One region of the Clostridium sp. C1 genome, then DNA from elsewhere that is predicted to be linked to it. Evidence: a T-box and tRNA genes for the amino acid it is inferred to sense, from the RefSeq annotation. Region 1 holds a T-box; the other holds one or more tRNA genes.
What was found. A T-box is a leader RNA that pairs with one kind of tRNA and senses whether it is charged. The one in region 1 lies ahead of lysS (lysine--tRNA ligase), so its partner is inferred to be a tRNA-Lys.
Positions count from the first base shown of each region.

Region 2: it encodes a tRNA-Lys, which carries the amino acid that the T-box ahead of lysS (lysine--tRNA ligase) is inferred to sense. The anticodon was not compared.

Region 1 is NZ_CP073631.1:1,889,997-1,899,653, forward strand. It holds gene KEC48_RS10155 (AEC family transporter) at 1-148, opposite strand, end outside; gene KEC48_RS10160 (HAD family hydrolase) at 149-955, opposite strand; gene KEC48_RS10165 (ABC transporter ATP-binding protein/permease) at 1,078-4,152, opposite strand; gene KEC48_RS10170 (methylated-DNA--[protein]-cysteine S-methyltransferase) at 4,276-4,788, opposite strand; T-box leader at 4,902-5,134, shown strand; gene lysS (lysine--tRNA ligase) at 5,169-6,659, shown strand; gene KEC48_RS10180 (AAA family ATPase) at 6,988-8,664, shown strand; gene KEC48_RS10185 (DNA adenine methylase) at 8,686-9,504, shown strand; gene KEC48_RS16350 (hypothetical protein) at 9,559-9,657, opposite strand, start outside.
Region 2 is NZ_CP073631.1:2,459,092-2,468,748, reverse strand. It holds gene KEC48_RS13220 (hypothetical protein) at 1-118, opposite strand, end outside; gene KEC48_RS13215 (PTS transporter subunit EIIC) at 127-1,446, opposite strand; gene KEC48_RS13210 (response regulator transcription factor) at 1,701-2,396, shown strand; gene KEC48_RS13205 (HAMP domain-containing sensor histidine kinase) at 2,393-3,517, shown strand; gene KEC48_RS13200 (PLP-dependent aminotransferase family protein) at 3,591-4,868, shown strand; tRNA gene KEC48_RS13195 (tRNA-Gln) at 4,986-5,061, shown strand; tRNA gene KEC48_RS13190 (tRNA-Val) at 5,066-5,141, shown strand; tRNA gene KEC48_RS13185 (tRNA-Thr) at 5,149-5,224, shown strand; tRNA gene KEC48_RS13180 (tRNA-Tyr) at 5,230-5,313, shown strand; tRNA gene KEC48_RS13175 (tRNA-Lys) at 5,321-5,396, shown strand; tRNA gene KEC48_RS13170 (tRNA-Leu) at 5,412-5,500, shown strand; tRNA gene KEC48_RS13165 (tRNA-Gly) at 5,508-5,581, shown strand; tRNA gene KEC48_RS13160 (tRNA-Asn) at 5,585-5,660, shown strand; tRNA gene KEC48_RS13155 (tRNA-Glu) at 5,668-5,743, shown strand; gene KEC48_RS13150 (AAA family ATPase) at 5,853-7,481, shown strand; gene KEC48_RS13145 (vWA domain-containing protein) at 7,487-9,340, shown strand; gene KEC48_RS13140 (hypothetical protein) at 9,365-9,640, opposite strand; gene KEC48_RS13135 (hypothetical protein) at 9,637-9,657, opposite strand, start outside.

The DNA.
Region 1 (9,657 bases):
AAACAGGCAAAGGAACAAGAAAGACAAATCTGTTAAGTTGTGAAGCAAAGCTTTCATGAATCCATCCTATCTTTTTTAAAACCATTCCTAAAACCATCATTAAAAAGACAGGGACAGTTGCATTTAAACTAAAAATTAAGTTTTCCATTTAATCCTCTGGAAACAAGATTTTTAATATACGTTCTAATCCTTGTTCATCAATAGAACGACAAATCAAATCTGCTTTTTGTTTTAATAATTCAACTGCATTGCCCATTGCGACACCCACTTCACAATATTCAAACATTTCTAAATCGTTGACTCCATCTCCAAAGGCATAAGTTTCATGGCGACTCATGTGATAATAATCTAATACTTTTTGAATACCTACAGCTTTTGAAACAGTTGGAGAAAAGAACTCAAAAGCATTTTCACTGCCATGTTCATCATGATGGATAACACAACTAAATCTTTCTTTAATATATTGTTCTATTTGTGCTTTATCTTTATTTGTAACATTAGCTTCAATTTTAATGGTTCTTTTTAAAACTTCATCTTTATCAAAATCACGTTTAAACATATCTTTAAAACCTCTCGTAGAGAAAAATTGATAAAGTTCTTGAAAACTATGATCAATATAAATAGAATTTGCTGTTTCAATCATATAATCACATTTTAAATCCTCTAACATCTGTACTGTCTGTATACATAAATCATAATCCATACAACCCTCAAAGATAGATTGACCGTCAATTTCTACATATCCCCCGTTTGCAAGAACATAACCATCAAAACCGACTTTCAAGAAATGTTGATTCATCATGGCTTTAGGTCTACCTGAACAAATCAATATTTTATGTCCTTGTTTTTGAATCCTTTTCAATTCATGAATAACACCTTCAGGTATTTCTAAAATACCTCTATTGCCATCAACCAATGTTCCATCTACATCAAAAAATAATAACTTAGACCTCATAAACTTCCCCCTATGATGTTCATTATACAAGAAAATCATTTTATCCTTTTATTTTTTCTAAGATTGAAAGAAAGCTTCCTATTGATGATTGCATAAAAAAGAGATAAGAATTTATCTTATCCCTATTCACTACGTAAAGCAGATACTGGATCACTTTTCGCTGCTTTCTTTGAAGGAATAATACCACCAATAAGTGTAAGAATAACACTTAAAACAATGAGAATCACTCCTCCAACTACTGGTAACGATGCACTCACATCAACATTACCAGCAATAGAATGAATAATCATATTACCCGGTATCAACAATAATAAAGTAATTACAATTCCTAAAACACCTGCTAATAAACCAACAATAAATGTTTCTGCATTAAAGACTTGTGAAATATTACGTTTCGAAGCTCCAATAGCACGTAAAATACCTATTTCTTTTTGACGTTCCAAAACACTAATATAAGTAATAACCCCTATCATAATAGAAGATACAACCAATGAAATAGCTACGAATGCTATTAAGACATAACTAATAACATTAATAATATCTGTTACAGATGACATCAATGTTCCAACATAGTCAGTATATGAAATAACTTTATCTTCATCTGTTTTTTCCATCTTGGCATTATAATTATCCAAAATATCAATCACATTCTGTTTTGTTTCAAAATCTTTAGGATAAATATTAATTCCACTTGGCTCATCAAAATTGGCATACCCCAAAAGTTTTAAATTATTTTCATATGTTGAAGTTTCTGTTGTCATTAAAGACATCATTAATTCTGATAATTCTTCTTCATCCATGTTCATTTGAATAGATTCAGCAAAAACATCAGGATTGATTTGGATAGCTGATTGCATATTTTGAGCTAAAGTACCCATCTGTTTTGTCATTTGTGCATTGATCTGGTCTTGAATAGATTTTGACATTTGAGTTGTATATTGACTAATTATAGATTGCATTTGCGTTTGCAGTAGTGTTGCAAACTGATCTGTTAAACCACTTTCTTGTAAAAGCTGAATCATTTGTTGTTGAAGTAATGTTTGAGCACGGTTTGTTGCTATATAATTCATAAAATAAGTTTGCACCTGAGTTGGATCAAGCAAATTATTTTCTGTCATATATTTTTGAAAATCTGTTGTAATAGCTTGGCTTAATGTTTCAATCTGTTCTCTTGAAAATTGTACATCTAACTGTGATAAAATACTATTCATATCAATCGCAGGTAAAGCAGATGTATCTAATTTTATTTGACTTAAATCTAGATTTCCCATACCTTTTGTTAATTGACTTTCATCAATTGTAAAAGCACTTTTTAATTTTTGTGTATCAATTGTAAATAAAGAATTCATATCAAAATCTTTATTTTCTTTTTCATCAAAACGTTTTCCAGTTAAAACATCTATTTCTTTATTTTCTAATTGTTTTTTGACTATATCACTTGATTGTGCCTGTTCAATGATATGTGTTGTTAATGTATAAGGATACCCAATTCCCGTTTTCAACATCGTTGCTGAGGCACTTTCAGAAGGTTGAACAACACCAACAATCTTTATTGTTTCTCCATTTTGAATTAATTTTTCCATATAATCATGATCTTCTCTTTTATCTTTATAAAGATCATATTTTTCATCATACTGATAATAATCACTCGCATTAACAAGTTTAAATTCTTTATTTAAGACATCTTCATAAGAATAAGACTGATTATTTTCTATTTCATCAACATCTTCTTCTTTTGCAAACTGTTCTACCATTTTATCTAATTCATCAAAATCCCTTAGTCCTAATGTATAAGACATCAAATCATTAATTTTACCACTCTTTGTTAAAACAAGGACACATTCATTATAATTTTGTGGCCAGCGCCCAGCTTTGACATCATATTGATCTTCATATAGACTCTTATCGCTAGGCATCTCAAAGAAAACATCGGTACTCATCATTGTTGACATCATACTGTTTCCACTGCTGGATGACCCTAAACCTAAAGATTGAAAAGATTGGTCTGGATGTACTTGTCGTATTTCTTTTGTATCTGTATTATAAATTTGTGGTGATACATTATAAGTATATTCCACAGCATTTGTATATTGTTTTATATTTGTATTGGATTCATCTAAATATTGTTTTAAAGAAGCCAAATCATTGGCACCAATCTTAGAAAACATATTCGTAATCATCTGTAATACTTGAATATCGCCCTCTTGTTTTTCTTCATTTTGATTATCTTGAACATCCACCATCATGGATGTCATATCAAAACCTGTACTTTGAATTTGTAGAGGATATTCTGATAACGTTTCTTCTTCAATAGATTGTATATATTGATTCACGCCATTAGAAAGCGATAATATCAAAGCAATACCAATAATACCAATCGATCCCGCAAAAGATGTTAAAATCGTTCTAGCCTTTTTAGTACGCAAGTTATTAAAACTCAAAGATAACGCTGTTAAAAATGACATTGAAGATTTACCCATGTTTTTATGTTCTGGTTTGTCCAGTTTATTTTCACTTACATGATATGGATGAGAATCACTACGAATCGTTCCATCTTTCAATTCTACAATACGTGTTGCATAATCTTGAGCCAACTCTGGGTTATGTGTTACCATAACAACCAGACGATCTTTTGCGACTTCTTTTAAAAGCTCCATAACTTGAACACTTGTATCACTATCCAATGCTCCTGTTGGTTCATCAGCAAGTAAAATATCTGGATCATTCACTAATGCCCTTGCAATAGCGACACGTTGCATTTGTCCTCCAGACATCTGATTTGGCTTTTTATGTCCCTGATTTCCTAGTCCCACCTGCTCTAATGCTTTTTTGGCACGTTCACGTCGCTCCGCCTTAGAAATACCAGATATTGTTAAAGCTAACTCAACATTAGATAGAACTGTCTGATGGGGAATCAAATTATAGCTTTGAAATACAAACCCAATCGTATGATTACGATATGAATCCCAATCTCTATCTTTATATTTTTTTGTAGATATTCCATTAATAATCAAATCACCTTGATCATAACGATCTAACCCACCAATAATATTCAAAAGCGTTGTCTTTCCACTTCCACTTGGTCCTAATATTGCAACAAATTCATTATCTCTTAAATTCAAACTCACACCATCCAGTGCTTTTTGAATTAAGTCACCTGTTTTATACCGCTTGTGTATATTTTTTATCTGTAACATTCTTCTATCCCCTTTATTTATGAATATCTACTATTAAATCTCTTTAATTTGAATTAAAAATGAACATTTTCATATATTTATCATTTTATATTATCTTCGACATATTTCCCGGGAAATAGATTTTTATTTCATTGAATCCAAATTGATATTTTCTAATGCAAGTAACATTCTTTTTCTTTCAAGTCCCCCAGCATATCCTGTCAAACTCCCATTCGTTCCAACGACTCTATGACACGGAATAATAATAGAGATAGGATTATGTCCAACAGCACTACCTACTGCTTGAGCAGACATTGACGATTTATTCATTTGTTTGGCTATTGTTTGAGCAATAGCTTTATATGTTGTTGTTTGTCCATAAGGTATATCACACAATATTCGCCAGACTCTTTTTTGAAACTCTGTGCCTTCTGGTGCTATTTTTAATCTACTAATAGAAGGATTGCAACCATCAAAATATTCATCTAGCCACTTTTTTGTTTCTCTTAAAATAACTGTTTCCTTTGATACAGGTCTTTCTTTTATTTTTCCCATATAATATTTTTGCCCTTCTATCCACAAACCTACTAAACAATCTTCATAACTCACTAGCAATAACCTCCCTAATGGAGATTGATAATATGTCTGATTATACATGCTTTCACCCCTTTATATTCTAACATTTTCTTTCATCCACAACAAACACTGTTCTTAAAAATGAATATCTCTTGACATTAAATATGTTTATTTATATAATACATGCGTATAGAAAAAAGGCGATGAATAGAGGAGTAATTGTTATGATGTATGACTAGAGAGTCCTGTGGGTGGAAATGGATGATAATAATAACAATGAAAAAAGACTAGGAGCTGTATTTTGGATCGTAAGTGATAAAATAACGTGTGCCACGTTACAGGCTAGACTCTGATAGGAGTTGATAAGGTTTATGTAGTGATACATAAATAAAATAGGGTGGTAACACGGTAATCTCTCGTCCCTTGTGGATGGGAGTTTTTTTATTAGGAAGGAGATAAATATGGAAGAAAGACAATTTAGTGAACAAGAATTAGTTAGACGTGAAAAACTTGATTTTTTAAGAGAAAGAGGTATTGATCCTTTTGGACAAAGATTTGATGTCACTGCTTTTTCAAAAGATATTAAAGAAAAATATGCAGGAAAGACACATGAAGAATTAGAAGAAGCAGCTATTGAAGTCAAAGTTGCTGGAAGAATTATGACAAAACGTCGTAAAGGTAAAGTATGCTTTATGCATATTCAAGATAAAGAAGGACAAATTCAGATTTATGTTAGAAAAGATGTTATTGGTGAAGAAAATTATGAAGTTTTAATTAAAAGTGATATTGGGGATATTGTAGGTATTATTGGAACTGTTTTTGTCACAAATACGGGAGAATTATCTGTTAAGGCTTCTGAGTATATTCACTTAACAAAAGCATTACGTCCTTTACCAGAAAAATATCATGGTTTAAGTGATATTGAAGAAAGATATAGAAGAAGATATGTTGATTTAATTATGAATGAAGAAGCTAGAAAGATTGCTTTTACAAGACCAAAGATTATTCGTTCTATTCAACATTATCTTGATAATCTTGGTTATACCGAAGTAGAAACACCTGTATTAAACCCTATCTTAGGTGGTGCTTCTGCTCGTCCATTTATCACACATCACAATACTTTAGATATTAATTATTATTTAAGAATTGCAACGGAATTATCTTTAAAAAGATTAATTGTTGGTGGAATGGATGCCGTTTATGAAATTGGTCGTTTATTTAGAAATGAAGGTATGGATAGAACACATAATCCAGAATTTACAACTATTGAAGTTTATAAAGCATTTAGTGATTTGGAAGGTATGATGGATTTAACTGAAGGAATTATCTCAAATGCTGCAAAAGAAGTTTGTGGTACATATGATATTGAATATAAAGGACATCAACTTTCTTTGGCACCGGGATTTAAACGTATTTCTATGACAGATGCTATTAAAGAAAAAACAGGTATTGATTTTGCAGGAGATATGACTTTTGAAGATGCAAAACAATTAGCTAAGGAACATGGTATTGAATTACAGCCACACTATGAATATGGTCATATCATTAATGAATTCTTTGAAAAATATGTGGAAGAAACAATTGTTGAACCAACATTTGTTTATGGTCATCCTGTAGAAATTTCTCCACTTGCTAGAAAGAATCCAGAAGACCCTCGTTTTACACAAAGATTTGAATTATTTATCTGTGGTAATGAATACGCTAATGCATTCAACGAATTAAATGATCCTGATGATCAATATGAAAGATTTGCTAATCAGTTAAAAGAAAAAGAACTTGGTAATGATGAAGCCAACGAGATGGATTTAGATTATGTAGAAGCATTGGAATACGGATTACCACCAACAGGTGGTATGGGAATGGGTATTGATAGACTTGTTATGTTATTAACTGGTCAAGAATCTATCCAAGAAGTTATCTTGTTCCCTCAGATGAAACCTCGTAATAAATAGTGATAAAATCAAGATAATTTGAATTGTTTTAACTCAATAAATAATAAAAATAAAAAGCATAACTTAAACAATAATCATCTCTATAAACGAAATGATATTGAATTTATTGTTATGCTTTTTTATTTAACTCTCATAGCAAGATTTATGATACTGGCATACAAGTGGCATACATATTAAAGGAATACTGATATATATTATAAATTTCAATAATGATTTTACTAATTTACGTTACTAATTTAGTTGTTTTAATATTATAAATTGTTAATGACATTTTGTTTGGTGAAATGTATAATATAATTATATTTTGTATGAATAGGAGATAAGTAAAGTGATAATAAAAAGTGTTGAAATTAATAAGTTTAGATCATTTGATAATCAATCATTTAAAATGGGTAAATATATAACTGCACTTGCCGGGAGAAATGCAACACAAAAAACAACTTTGTTGGGGATGATTGGACAACCATTTACTATATCTCAAAAAGATCATCCATTATATGGATGCCAAACTATAGATGGTTATAATTTTAGATCACAATTTAAAGATAAATTTAAGTTATCACAAATATTTGATGTGCCCGGAATGCATAATTGGACATTAAATTTTTATAATAAAAATTATTATGTTAATAATAGATTGGAGTTAAAAAGCATTCCTAGACCGTTAAAAACAAATCCAAACGCAATTAGATTTTGGAATGCAGAAAGTAAATCGAAAGGATCAGGATATGTACAACTTCCTGTATATTTTTTAAGTCTTTCAAGATTGTTTCCAATAGGAGAAACAGGGAAAACTAAATCTATAGATATCAAATTGTCTGTAGAAGAAAATGATTATTTTATTAAAAATTATAGAAATATTTTATCAATTCAATCACAAAGTAACGCAAATGCTGTAATGGAAAAAGCAGATGCTAAAAAAATTTTTGTTGGTGTAAATGATGATGTTCATGATGTCTTTACAAATTCTGCTGGCGAAAGTAATATAGGTAAAATCATTTTAGCAGTGCTGTCGTTTAAGAGATTAAAAGAACAATTTGGTACTAACTATAAAGGTGGGATGTTGTTAATTGATGAATTAGACGCAACTTTATATGGTTATTCTCAAATTAAGTTAATTGAGTATCTTTATCAAAGTGCTAAAAAGTTTAAAATTCAAATAGTATTTACAACGCATTCCCCTCTGATTCTTGAAAAAGTTGGTCTTTTGCAAAAACAAGAGAAAAAAAATGCACAGCGAAATGGAATAAACACTAATATTCCTAACTATAATTACAATAGTGAGATTGTATATTTAAAACCAATTTATGAAAAAAATCTTGAAGGAGCTATTGTAAGAAAAGTGAAATGTGAAAATATAAGAAGTGTAAAAGAACTAAAAAGGATTTTGAATGACATTAATTTAGAGCCAACATTAATTAGTCAGGATTTACATGTTTATATTGAAGATGAAAGAGCAAAAAGCTTTTTAGAATTTTTATTAAAAAACTACTTAAAAGTTAATATTAATAATTATTTGAATATTTTTGATGTCAATTTAGGGTTTACTAATTATCTTCAATTATATTCAAAAAAAATACCAGAGTTCATGAATAGCGTGATTATATTAGATCATGATGTATCAAAGAAGGCTAGTCCCGCTCAAAAAGAAACAATAGATCAAAGTAAAAATATTATTCTTTTACCTGATGATGTCGAAAAAGGTATGTTTAATTTGTTAAAAGATCCAACAGTCTATTCTCAGTTTGAAAATGAATTAAATGAAATACAGATGGATTATGATACATGTTTTAGAGATTTTCCTCTGAATGAATATAAATCATTAGAATATAAGCAATGGTTTAAGTATGTTGAAGATATAGTAAAAGATGTTAATATTTTATTTAAGTTTTGGCTTGAACATAATAAAGAGAGTGCAAATGAATTTATTGATAAATTTATTGATAGTTATAATTATCTAGCCGATAAATTTAATTATGATAACTTAAACTTACCTATTGAATAAATAAAAAAAGGAGGGCTACCTATGGCTAATTTTTCTCCATTGCGATATCCTGGGGGCAAAGGAAAAATGTACAATCAAACTGTCAAAATACTTAAAGAAAATAATTTGATTGGCTGTACTTATATTGAACCTTTTGCAGGAGGAGCAAACTTAGCTTTAAATTTACTTTTTAAAGGTAAAGTAAAAAAAATAATTTTAAATGATTATGATTTAGCTATATATGCATTTTGGTATTCTATTTTAAATTATGCTCCAGAGTTTATCGAGATGATTAAAAATGTAGAAGTTTCATTAAATGAGCGTGAAAAACAAAAAGAAATATACATCAATGAAAAAACTGATTTATTAAAATTGGGTTTTGCCACTTTTTATTTAAATAGGACTAATAGATCTGGAATAATTAAAGGCGGTCCAATAGGGGGACAACAACAAAAGTCCAAATATTTAATAGATTGTCGATTTAATAAGAATAATTTAATTGATAGGATAGAAAAAATATATGAAAACCGTGAAAAAATAAAGATTTACAATCAAGATGCTATGATTTTCTTAAAAAGAAGATTTAAGCCTGATTCATTTTTATTTATAGATCCGCCATATTACAATAAAGGTGCAGAGTTATATGAGAATTCATTTACTCCTAAAGAACATAAGAAAATATCTAGAAGAATTAAAAAACTTTCAGTTCCGTGGGTATTAACATATGATTGCGTGGATGAAATAATAGAAATGTATTCATTTTGTAGAGGAAAAGAATATGAATTATCATATACTGTTCAAAACAAGAAAATAGGAAATGAAATAATGTTTTATAGAGATAATTTAATTGTTGATTTTTAACAAAAGAAAAGCATATTAAATGTAATTTTTTACTATTTGATATGCTTTTTAGTATTATAATTTATCAATATATTCAATTAAGTTCTTACGACTTTTTTCATAAATATGTGCATACGTACTTCGTAACATTTCTACACTATGCCCTAATCTATC
Region 2 (9,657 bases), 570 kb from region 1:
AACCATTGAATTTTTCTTCTTCAATAGAACGTCGATTCATTCTTTTACGAATTTGAATAATATTTTTCTGTGTTTCTGTTAATTCTACTTTACTCATGTCTTTTCCTTTTCCTTTCATTTTTATTTTTAAGCTTGATTTTCTTCCATTTGTGCCTGTTTATTAGAAATCAAAACAAATGGAGTATAAATAACAACTGATAAAGCCACACAAATAATTTGTGTAATTGCTGTACCAATATGTCCACCGGTTGCTAAAAATCCCATAATACCTACTGGTGTTGTCCAAGGGACTTGGAATGAAATCACTTGTGCAAATCCAATCACTGTCATCCAATAAGCAAATGTTGCTGAAATCACTGGAGCAAACATAAATGGAATAGCTAAAATTGGGTCTAAGACAATTGGTAAACCAAATGTCATTGTTTCATTGATATTGAAGATTGCTGGAGCAATTGATAATTTTGCAATTGTACGATAATCATCTCGTTTAGAGAATAACAAGATAGCAATCAATAAACCACCAGTAATCCCGGCACCTGTAATAATTGTAAAACAACTAATAAATCCAGTATTTAAAATATTTGTAGGTTCAATTCCTTTTAAAACTGCATCGGTATTTTCAGTTAAAGCTAATAACATTGGTGCTGAATAGATAGCCCCTAAAGTCTGTGTACCATGAATACCAACAACCCATAGTAATGTAGATACCCAGAACAATAACAAATAACCTGGCAAACCAGTTAAAACACCTGTGAGTGGTGCTTGAATCCATTTTGCAATAGCATCATAGAATGAATATCCAAATACTTCATTAAATAATAATCCAATACCTGAAATAATAAAGATAGTCACAACACCCGGAATCAATACATTAAATGCATTAGCCACATTACTTGGTACCGTTTCTGGTAAAGAAATCTTCATCTTTCCACCTTTAACTAGTCTAATATATATTTCTCCAGAAAGGATACTTGAAATCATTGCCATAAATAATCCTTGTGCATTTGTATACTGTACTGCCAATACATCAGCAACATCAAAAGAAATTCCTTGATCATTTGTCACAACCATTGTTGTGGCACATAATGTAATATAACAAGATAATGCTACCAATGGTAAAGTCATATCTTGTTGCATTCCATATTGTTTTCCTAGTTCAATCGCAATCAAGACAACTAAACCAATTGTTAAGAAGTTTAATGTTGCATAATATGCAGCATCAAACATTGGATTTAAGTTTTCTAACCAGCTAAATATCTCAAAGTTAGCTAAACTAATCCCTTGTTCATTAGGTGTACAAATAACACTTGTAAATAAAACACTAAATGCTCCACAAATCGTAATTGGCAACAATGCTGTAAAAGCATTTCTAATCGCTGACATGTAACGATTTGTCTGTAATTTTTCCGCTACTTTTAAAATAGCTTCCATTAATTTGTCTGTCATATTATTTTCCTCCTCTTCCTTTTGAGCCTATTGTATTGATTTTTGATACCGCTTTCAATATTATGGAAGTTCATTGGAACTTTCTTTCAATCTTTTCTTCTTTTTAACGATTTCTTTAAAACTTTCTGACTTTTTTATTTCATTTTATGAAAAACAAAATGAAATGTTCAGTATCATTAAAACATTTTTTTCTTTAGAAAAAAGATTGTTGTTTCTATAAATTTCTATATAATATGTTTAGGAGGCGATAAGACATGAATACACCTCATATACTCGTTGTAGATGATGAAAAAGAAATTACTGATTTAATTGAAATTTATTTAACACAAGAAGGATATCAAGTGGAAAAAAGATATAATGCTTTCACTTTGATGAATGATATTTTAGAGTATCATATTGATCTTGTTATTTTGGATATTATGATGCCTGAAATTGACGGAATACAGGCTTTAAAAATGATTCGTGAAAAATATAATGTGCCTGTTATTATTGTTTCAGCCAAAACTGCTGATACTGATAAAATTGAAGGACTATTGACAGGTGCCGATGATTATGTCAGTAAACCATTTAATGCTATGGAACTGGTTGCCAGAGTCAAATCACAGCTTCGTCGCTATCAAGTTTTTAATAAGCCTATCAATCATTCTTCACATTTGATTGAAGCAACAGATTTAATTATTGATACACAAAAGAAATTAGTAACACTGGATGGAAAACCTTTAGCTCTTACAAGAATTGAATATGAAATTCTTGTCTTGTTGGCTAGTCAACCGGGAACAGTCTTTTCTATTGAAGATATTTTTGAAAAAATCTGGCATATGAAATCAAATAATTCTAATAATACAATTATGGTCCATATTAGAAAACTAAGAGAAAAAATAGAAAGGCAACCAAGAAATCCTCAACATATTAAAACAGTTTGGGGCGTAGGTTATAAATTCGAACTATGATTCAAAAGATTCAACGATTACTTATCAGTAGTTTTCGATGGCGTTTATTTATCAATATTATTGTTGCTTATTTTATTGCTTTTCTATGTGATCTGGCATTAATGATTATCCTACAACATACCAATATATTTCATTTATCTTATGAATGGTTATACATTCTGGCTTTCTTTATTTCATTACTTATCTTTTTAGTGACCTTTTCAGATTTAATGAATATCACACTTAAATACATTGATGTTTTAAGTGGAACAATTCAAAGAGTCACAGCTGGTGATTATGAAGTTGAAGCACCAATTAAATACGATGATGAACTTGGTTTACTAGCGGCTAATATCAATGCCTTAGCTAAGACTTTAAGTGATAAAGAAAAAGAAAGTGAGATTCTTAAAGAAAATGAACGTATGGCTTATGATGCTGAAAGAAATGCTGAAAAACAAAAAAATGATTTAATTACAAATGTTGCTCATGATTTAAGAACACCACTGACAACCATTGTCGGTTATCTGGAACTGATTAAAAATAATCAGCAACTGACAAAAGAAGAAATTCAAAAATATTCTAGTGTGGCTTATGAAAAATCCAAAAGATTACAAAGTATGATGGATGATTTATTTGAATTTACTAGCCTAGATCAAGCGAATGTGAAAGTTCATATGACAACAATCAATATTAGTGAGCTGGTTTTACAGATTGTTGATGAATTTTATCCTACTTTTCAAGAATATCATATCATTCCAGAAGTCAAGACAAGTCAAAATAACCTTTTTATTAAAGGTGATGGACAATTAATCGCAAGAGTCTTTGATAATTTATTATCTAATGCTGTAAAATATGGTAAGGATGGTAAAAAGATTAAAATTGAAGTTTTGAATGATGATGAAACAGTAACTATTAAGATTATGAATTATGGCAATCCTATTGATAGTGCTGATTTACCATATATTTTTGATAAATTTTATCGTAGTGATGCCTCACGTTCTTCATCAACGGGTGGAACAGGTCTAGGTTTAGCGATTGCTAAAAACATCATCCAAATTCATAATGGAGAAATCTTTGCGACAAGTCATAAAGACCAAACAACCTTTGTTGTAATCTTACATCGTTTACATATGAGTGAATAAAAGATTTTCATCAAATAAAGATTGCATTTTATATAATGAAAAGATACAATGACTTCAAAGTGAGGGAGAGAAAATGAAAGCATATCAAGACATGAATCAAGAAGAATTAAAAACTTTACATCAACAATTAAGCAAACAATACCAAGACATGAAAGATTTACATTTACAATTAAACATGGCACGTGGAAAACCTGACTTTTCACAAATTCAACTTTCTATGCCCATGTTAGATACTATTAATAGTCATTATGATTTTTCAAATCAAAAAGATTATTGTAATTATGGTATTTTGGATGGTATCAATGAAGCAAAACAGTTTTTTGCAAATATGTTAAAGACGACATCTGAACATATTATTGTCTATGGAAATTCCAGTTTAACAATTATGTTTGATCAGATCAGTCGTGGTTATACTCATGGTTATTTAGGAAATACCCCTTGGTGTCGTTTAGACAAGATTAAATTTTTATGTCCTGTTCCTGGCTATGATCGTCATTTTGCGATTACAGAACATTTTGGTTTTGAAATGATTCCCATTCCAATGGATGAAAATGGACCAGATATGGACTTAGTAGAAAAATATGTTCAAGAAGATGAAACAGTGAAAGGAATCTGGTGTGTTCCTCAATATTCCAATCCTTCTGGTATTACATATTCAGATAAAGTCGTTGATCGATTCGCTCATTTAAAACCAGCTGCGAAAGATTTTCGTATTTTTTGGGATAATGCTTATGTTGTTCATCATTTATATGCAGATAAACAAAGTCATGTTAAAGATATTTTAAAGGCTTGTGAAGATGCGGGAAATCCAGATATGGTCTTTGAATTCTGCTCAACATCTAAAGTAACTTTTCCGGGTGCTGGTGTAGCAGCTATGGCTACTTCACTCAACAACAAAAAAGATAGTTTAAAACATATGAGTATTCAGTCAATTGGACATGATAAATTGAATCAGTTAAGACATGCTCAATATTTTCATAATGTTGAAAGTTTAACACAACATATGGAAAAACAGGCAGATGTTTTAAGACCTAAGTTTGAAATGGTTATTGATATTTTTAATAGAGAGTTAGCTGATTTAAAAATAGGAAAATGGACAAAACCATTAGGTGGTTATTTTATCACTTTTGAAGCTCTAGAAGATTGTGCTAAAAATATTGTACAAAAATGTAAAGAAGCAGGTGTGATTTTAACAAATGCTGGAGCAACTTTCCCTTATGGTCATGATCCCCATGATTCCATTATCAGAATTGCTCCTTCATATCCACCTTTAGATGAATTAAAACAGGCAACAGAACTCTTTGTCTTATGTGTAAAACTTGTAAGTATTGAAAAATTATTAGAAAACTAAGATGAATCCAATGGTTCATCTTTTTTCCTTTTATAAGTGAAATATGAAAAAAATTAAATTTTCGCTTAAAAAATATTGACTATACTCCAAAAAATTGATATATTAAATAAGCACTGTTGGGATATAGCCAAGCGGTAAGGCAACAGACTTTGACTCTGTCATTGCGCTGGTTCGAATCCAGCTATCCCAGCCATGTTGGAGGTTTAGCTCAGTTGGGAGAGCATCTGCCTTACAAGCAGAGGGTCAGCGGTTCGAGCCCGTTAACCTCCACCATTTATTTGCCGGCTTAGCTCAATTGGTAGAGCAACTGACTTGTAATCAGTAGGTTGAGGGTTCAAGTCCTTTAGCCGGCACCATATACGGGGAGGTAGCGAAGTGGCTAAACGCGGCTGACTGTAACTCAGTTCCTTTCGGTTCGGTGGTTCGAATCCGCCCCTCCCCACCATTCTTTTGACCCGCTAGCTCAGTAGGTAGAGCATCTGACTTTTAATCAGAGGGTCAGGCGTTCGAGTCGCCTGCGGGTCACCATTCATAAACATATATGCCCAGGTGGCGAAATTGGTAGACGCACAGGACTTAAAATCCTGCGGACCTTAAAATCCGTGCCGGTTCGACTCCGGCCCTGGGCACCATTCTTTTGCGGGTGTAGTTCAATGGTAGAACTTCAGCCTTCCAAGCTGACTACGTGGGTTCGATTCCCATCACCCGCTCCATACGCTTGAATAGCTCAGTTGGTAGAGCAATCGGCTGTTAACCGATCGGTCGTAGGTTCGAGTCCTACTTCAAGCGCCATTTTTATGGCCTGTTGGAGAAACGGTTAACTCACATGCCTTTCACGCATGCATTCACGGGTTCGAATCCCGTACAGGTCACCATATGAAAACAAAGCGATCGTCAGATCGTTTTTTTATTTATATAAGCAGATGATTTGTGATATAGTCTATTCATGTTATAATATGTATCAAGAAAAGGAGCCGATAAAATATGATACTTGACGAACTCAAACAATATAAACCTTATTCCATTTCCCCTGGTTATCATAGTGAGCATATTCTTTATGGAGAAAAACTGACACTGGACTATATTGATGGAACTACCTATACTTATGAATACGAAACTGCTAAAGCCATCATGGGTCTTGTACATAGTCAATACAACAATGATCAGGTCTATCTTTTTACTCATGAACATTCATTATTATTTCAAATTATTCACAATAACCAAAAAGAAGCATATTTAGAATATTCTTTACAAGATCAACGTTTCATTATAGCAAGTGCCTATGAAAAAAGCGATAGTTTATATCGTTTATTACTCGTTGCAATCAATTACATATATAATCAATATCAGATAGAAACATTTCAAGATATTTATGAAAACTGGCGTCACATTGATATGGGCCAACATCATCATGCTAATGAATGGGATGCAAATCACTATAAATACGTTTTAAACATTGCTAAAAGATTGATTCAAATATTAAAAGATATTCTTCAACTTCAAGATTGTTTTTTATCTTTACATTATGATTCTGTTGAAGAATTATTAAACCATCTTCATATGACATTTAATACCCAATCTTTAACCCCTATCTTTTTATTTCAAGAAGACCCTCAACACTTATTATTAGATTTACAATCAAAACAACAAATCTATCAGTCATTATCTTCTTCATCCTATACTATATTAGATGTAACCCCTCTCTATTCAACACAAGAAAGAATGAAATTACCATTATTTCTTCAAGAATCAATTAAAGATAATGAACGTTTGTATATGCAAAATCGTCATTTTTTAGATCAAAATGACTTTGATTTAATTAAATCTTTTCAAAGAGGAAAAACATGGTCATGTTTATATTATGGTCCTTCTGGAACTGGTAAAACAACAAAATTACTCTGTGTTGCTGGCGCATTAGGATTACCAAGTTTAAAAATGGTCGGAAGTCGTTCTATTGATGAATCAACTTTATTTGGTAAATATGTCTTAAGAAATGGTGAAACTGTTTTTGAATATGGACCTCTAAGTTTAATGATGAAATATGGTGGTATGTTTATTTTCGATGAAATCAATATGGTTGATAGTGACATCATTTCATCATTAAATGATGTTTTAGATGGTACAAAGCAAAAGATTTTAGACAATGGAGAAATCATTCATGCCCACCCACTCTTTAGATTTGGTGAAAGTATGAATATTGGTTATGCTGGAACAAACGAAATGAATCTTTCTCATAAATCACGTATTCAAAATAAAATAAAAATCAGTCAATTACCTATCGACAAAATGGCACATATTATTGTCAAAGAAACAGGAATTGATGATACAACTGCAACAAAAATGGCATCATTACTTGACGCTTTCCATAATGTTATTATTAATGAAGGTAATGAAACAACACAAAGAATTGACTTAAGAACATTGCTGAACTGGGCTAATAAAACTGTTGATTTAGATGGTGATGTGATTCGTGCAAGTCTGGTCACAATTATTTCAGAATTAGCTGAAGAAGATGATGAAATCTTAAACTTAGAAGATGCTCGTCAAATTCTTGCGACAAATGGGCCTGCTGCTTCTGTCATGTCACTCATTGTTCATGAATTTGTTGAATAATCTCTATGTTATCATCACAAATCAAACAAAAACTCAAAAAAGATACAGTTCTTTATGCCCAGATGCCTATTCATCTCACTATTGATGAAAGCAATCAATGTTATTCACAAATCAAAAATCATCAAGCATCTATCACTCTTGGTGAAAAAGCTCCTTATCATTATCTTGAACACTTTCACCCTCAAGGTTATGAGATGTTTATGGAAGGACTTTTGTTCCATGAACTCGCAAGTTTACGCTATTGTGATTTTCAAATCTTATCACAAACTTACATTCAAGCTTCTCAAGCTTTAACCCAAGTTAATTCTGCCGCAAAAGACTTTCTTAACAAACAGATGTCTTATCGAAAACTCAAATCTATTATCACAAATTACGTCTTTCAAACCAATCTGCCACTTGTTTTAAAAGCTATTGAAGAAGGTGCAATTGAAAATGCTTTAGGCATTGAATTTCCAGAAACTTGGAATCCTCTCATGTATGCCCGACAAGCTATCACTTCATCTTTTCTTAAAGAAAAACACCAACAGACCGATACAACTTTTTTAATGGATAAAATCATTAAAGAAATCATGGTCATCTGTACCTATGGATATAGATTTCAATTAAATGACAATATCATCTATTTACCTTACTATCTTCCACAAAATTTTATCCAAATAAGAAAATTAGCAATTCAAGGGCGTTTACAGACAAATCATACAAAAGAACGTTTAGAAATAGCTAAAGAAATTCTCAATCTATGTCAACCCATTATGGATGAAACTGTCAAAGAAATATTCGATACAATTCAAAATGGTTCTAAAATATCTGGTGTTTCTCAAAGTCTTTTCTCCCAAATGTCTAGTGAAATTGCAATTCAATTTCAAAAAGGTGAATCACAAAATTCACCTCAACAAACACCAACTAAATATCAGCTTGATCTTTCTGATGAAGAATTTCAACGTATTGAATCACTTGAAAATGAAGCCGAAAAAACACAAAAACATCAAATTCTACAAGATATTCATAGACGTGAAGAAAAGCAAAGAAAACACCAGGAGAAAAGCTTTCAATCTCAAACTTATCATTCTTCCATTGAACAATCTATTGTTTTATCACCTTTAGAAAGAACAACACCTACTCAATACGGTACTATTGCTTTAAGAAATCAAAATGAAAGTATTATCAGAAGTAACAAACTGGCGAGATTATTTAAGCGTGAAAGAATGTATGCTTCAAAAAGTCAAACAAAGCATAAACTAGAATATGGAAGACAATTAGATCAACAAAATCTTTATCGTGCTTCTTTAGATGGACGTGTATTTAAAACACATAAACAAGGAAAAAAGAAAGATTTATGTGTGTATATTCTTGTTGATACAAGTGAATCAATGAGTGGCGATAAAATTATCAATACAATGAAAGGTTGCTTTGAACTTGCAAGAGTTTTACAGACATTAAAAATACCATTCTGTATTTCTGCACATAAAGCACTTGGAAAAACACAGGTTCAACTCACTGAAATTATTTCTTTTCAAGATTGCCAAAAAAGATATTTACTGAATCGTATTTATGCTATGCATACATCTGGTGGAACACATGAAGATATTGCTTTAGAATATGTTTTGAAGAAATTAGCTACCTACAAAAGACATCGCAAAGGCTTTGTCTTTGTCTTATCTGATGGCGATACACATGGTGTAGCACATATTCATGAATTAACCCGCTTATATAAAAAAGATCAAGATATTGATGTTATAGGGATTGGTATACAAACTGCTCCATTGATTACCAAAACATATCCACATGGTTTATTTATTGAAAATATTGAAACTTTACCCGATATGTTAATTCAAAAATTAAAAGAAATCGCTATATAAAAACATCTCTTAATCGAGATGTTTTTATATAACATATCCTATAACAAAAATAGATATAATAACGATAATCAACATTCTCAAAACCATCCAAACGATGGGATAACGTTGAATAATTTGACTATATGCATATTCTACATTCGCAACACGATATCCTCTTGACCAAAATGCATTGCACACAACAGAAAGTACCCATAACACAATCACAAAATCATGATTATGTCCATGAAACAATAAAAAGATTCCAGCAATCAAAATAATAAGCCATTGTATTTTTATCAATATCCAATCTATTTTCTTCATTTTCTATACCCCACATA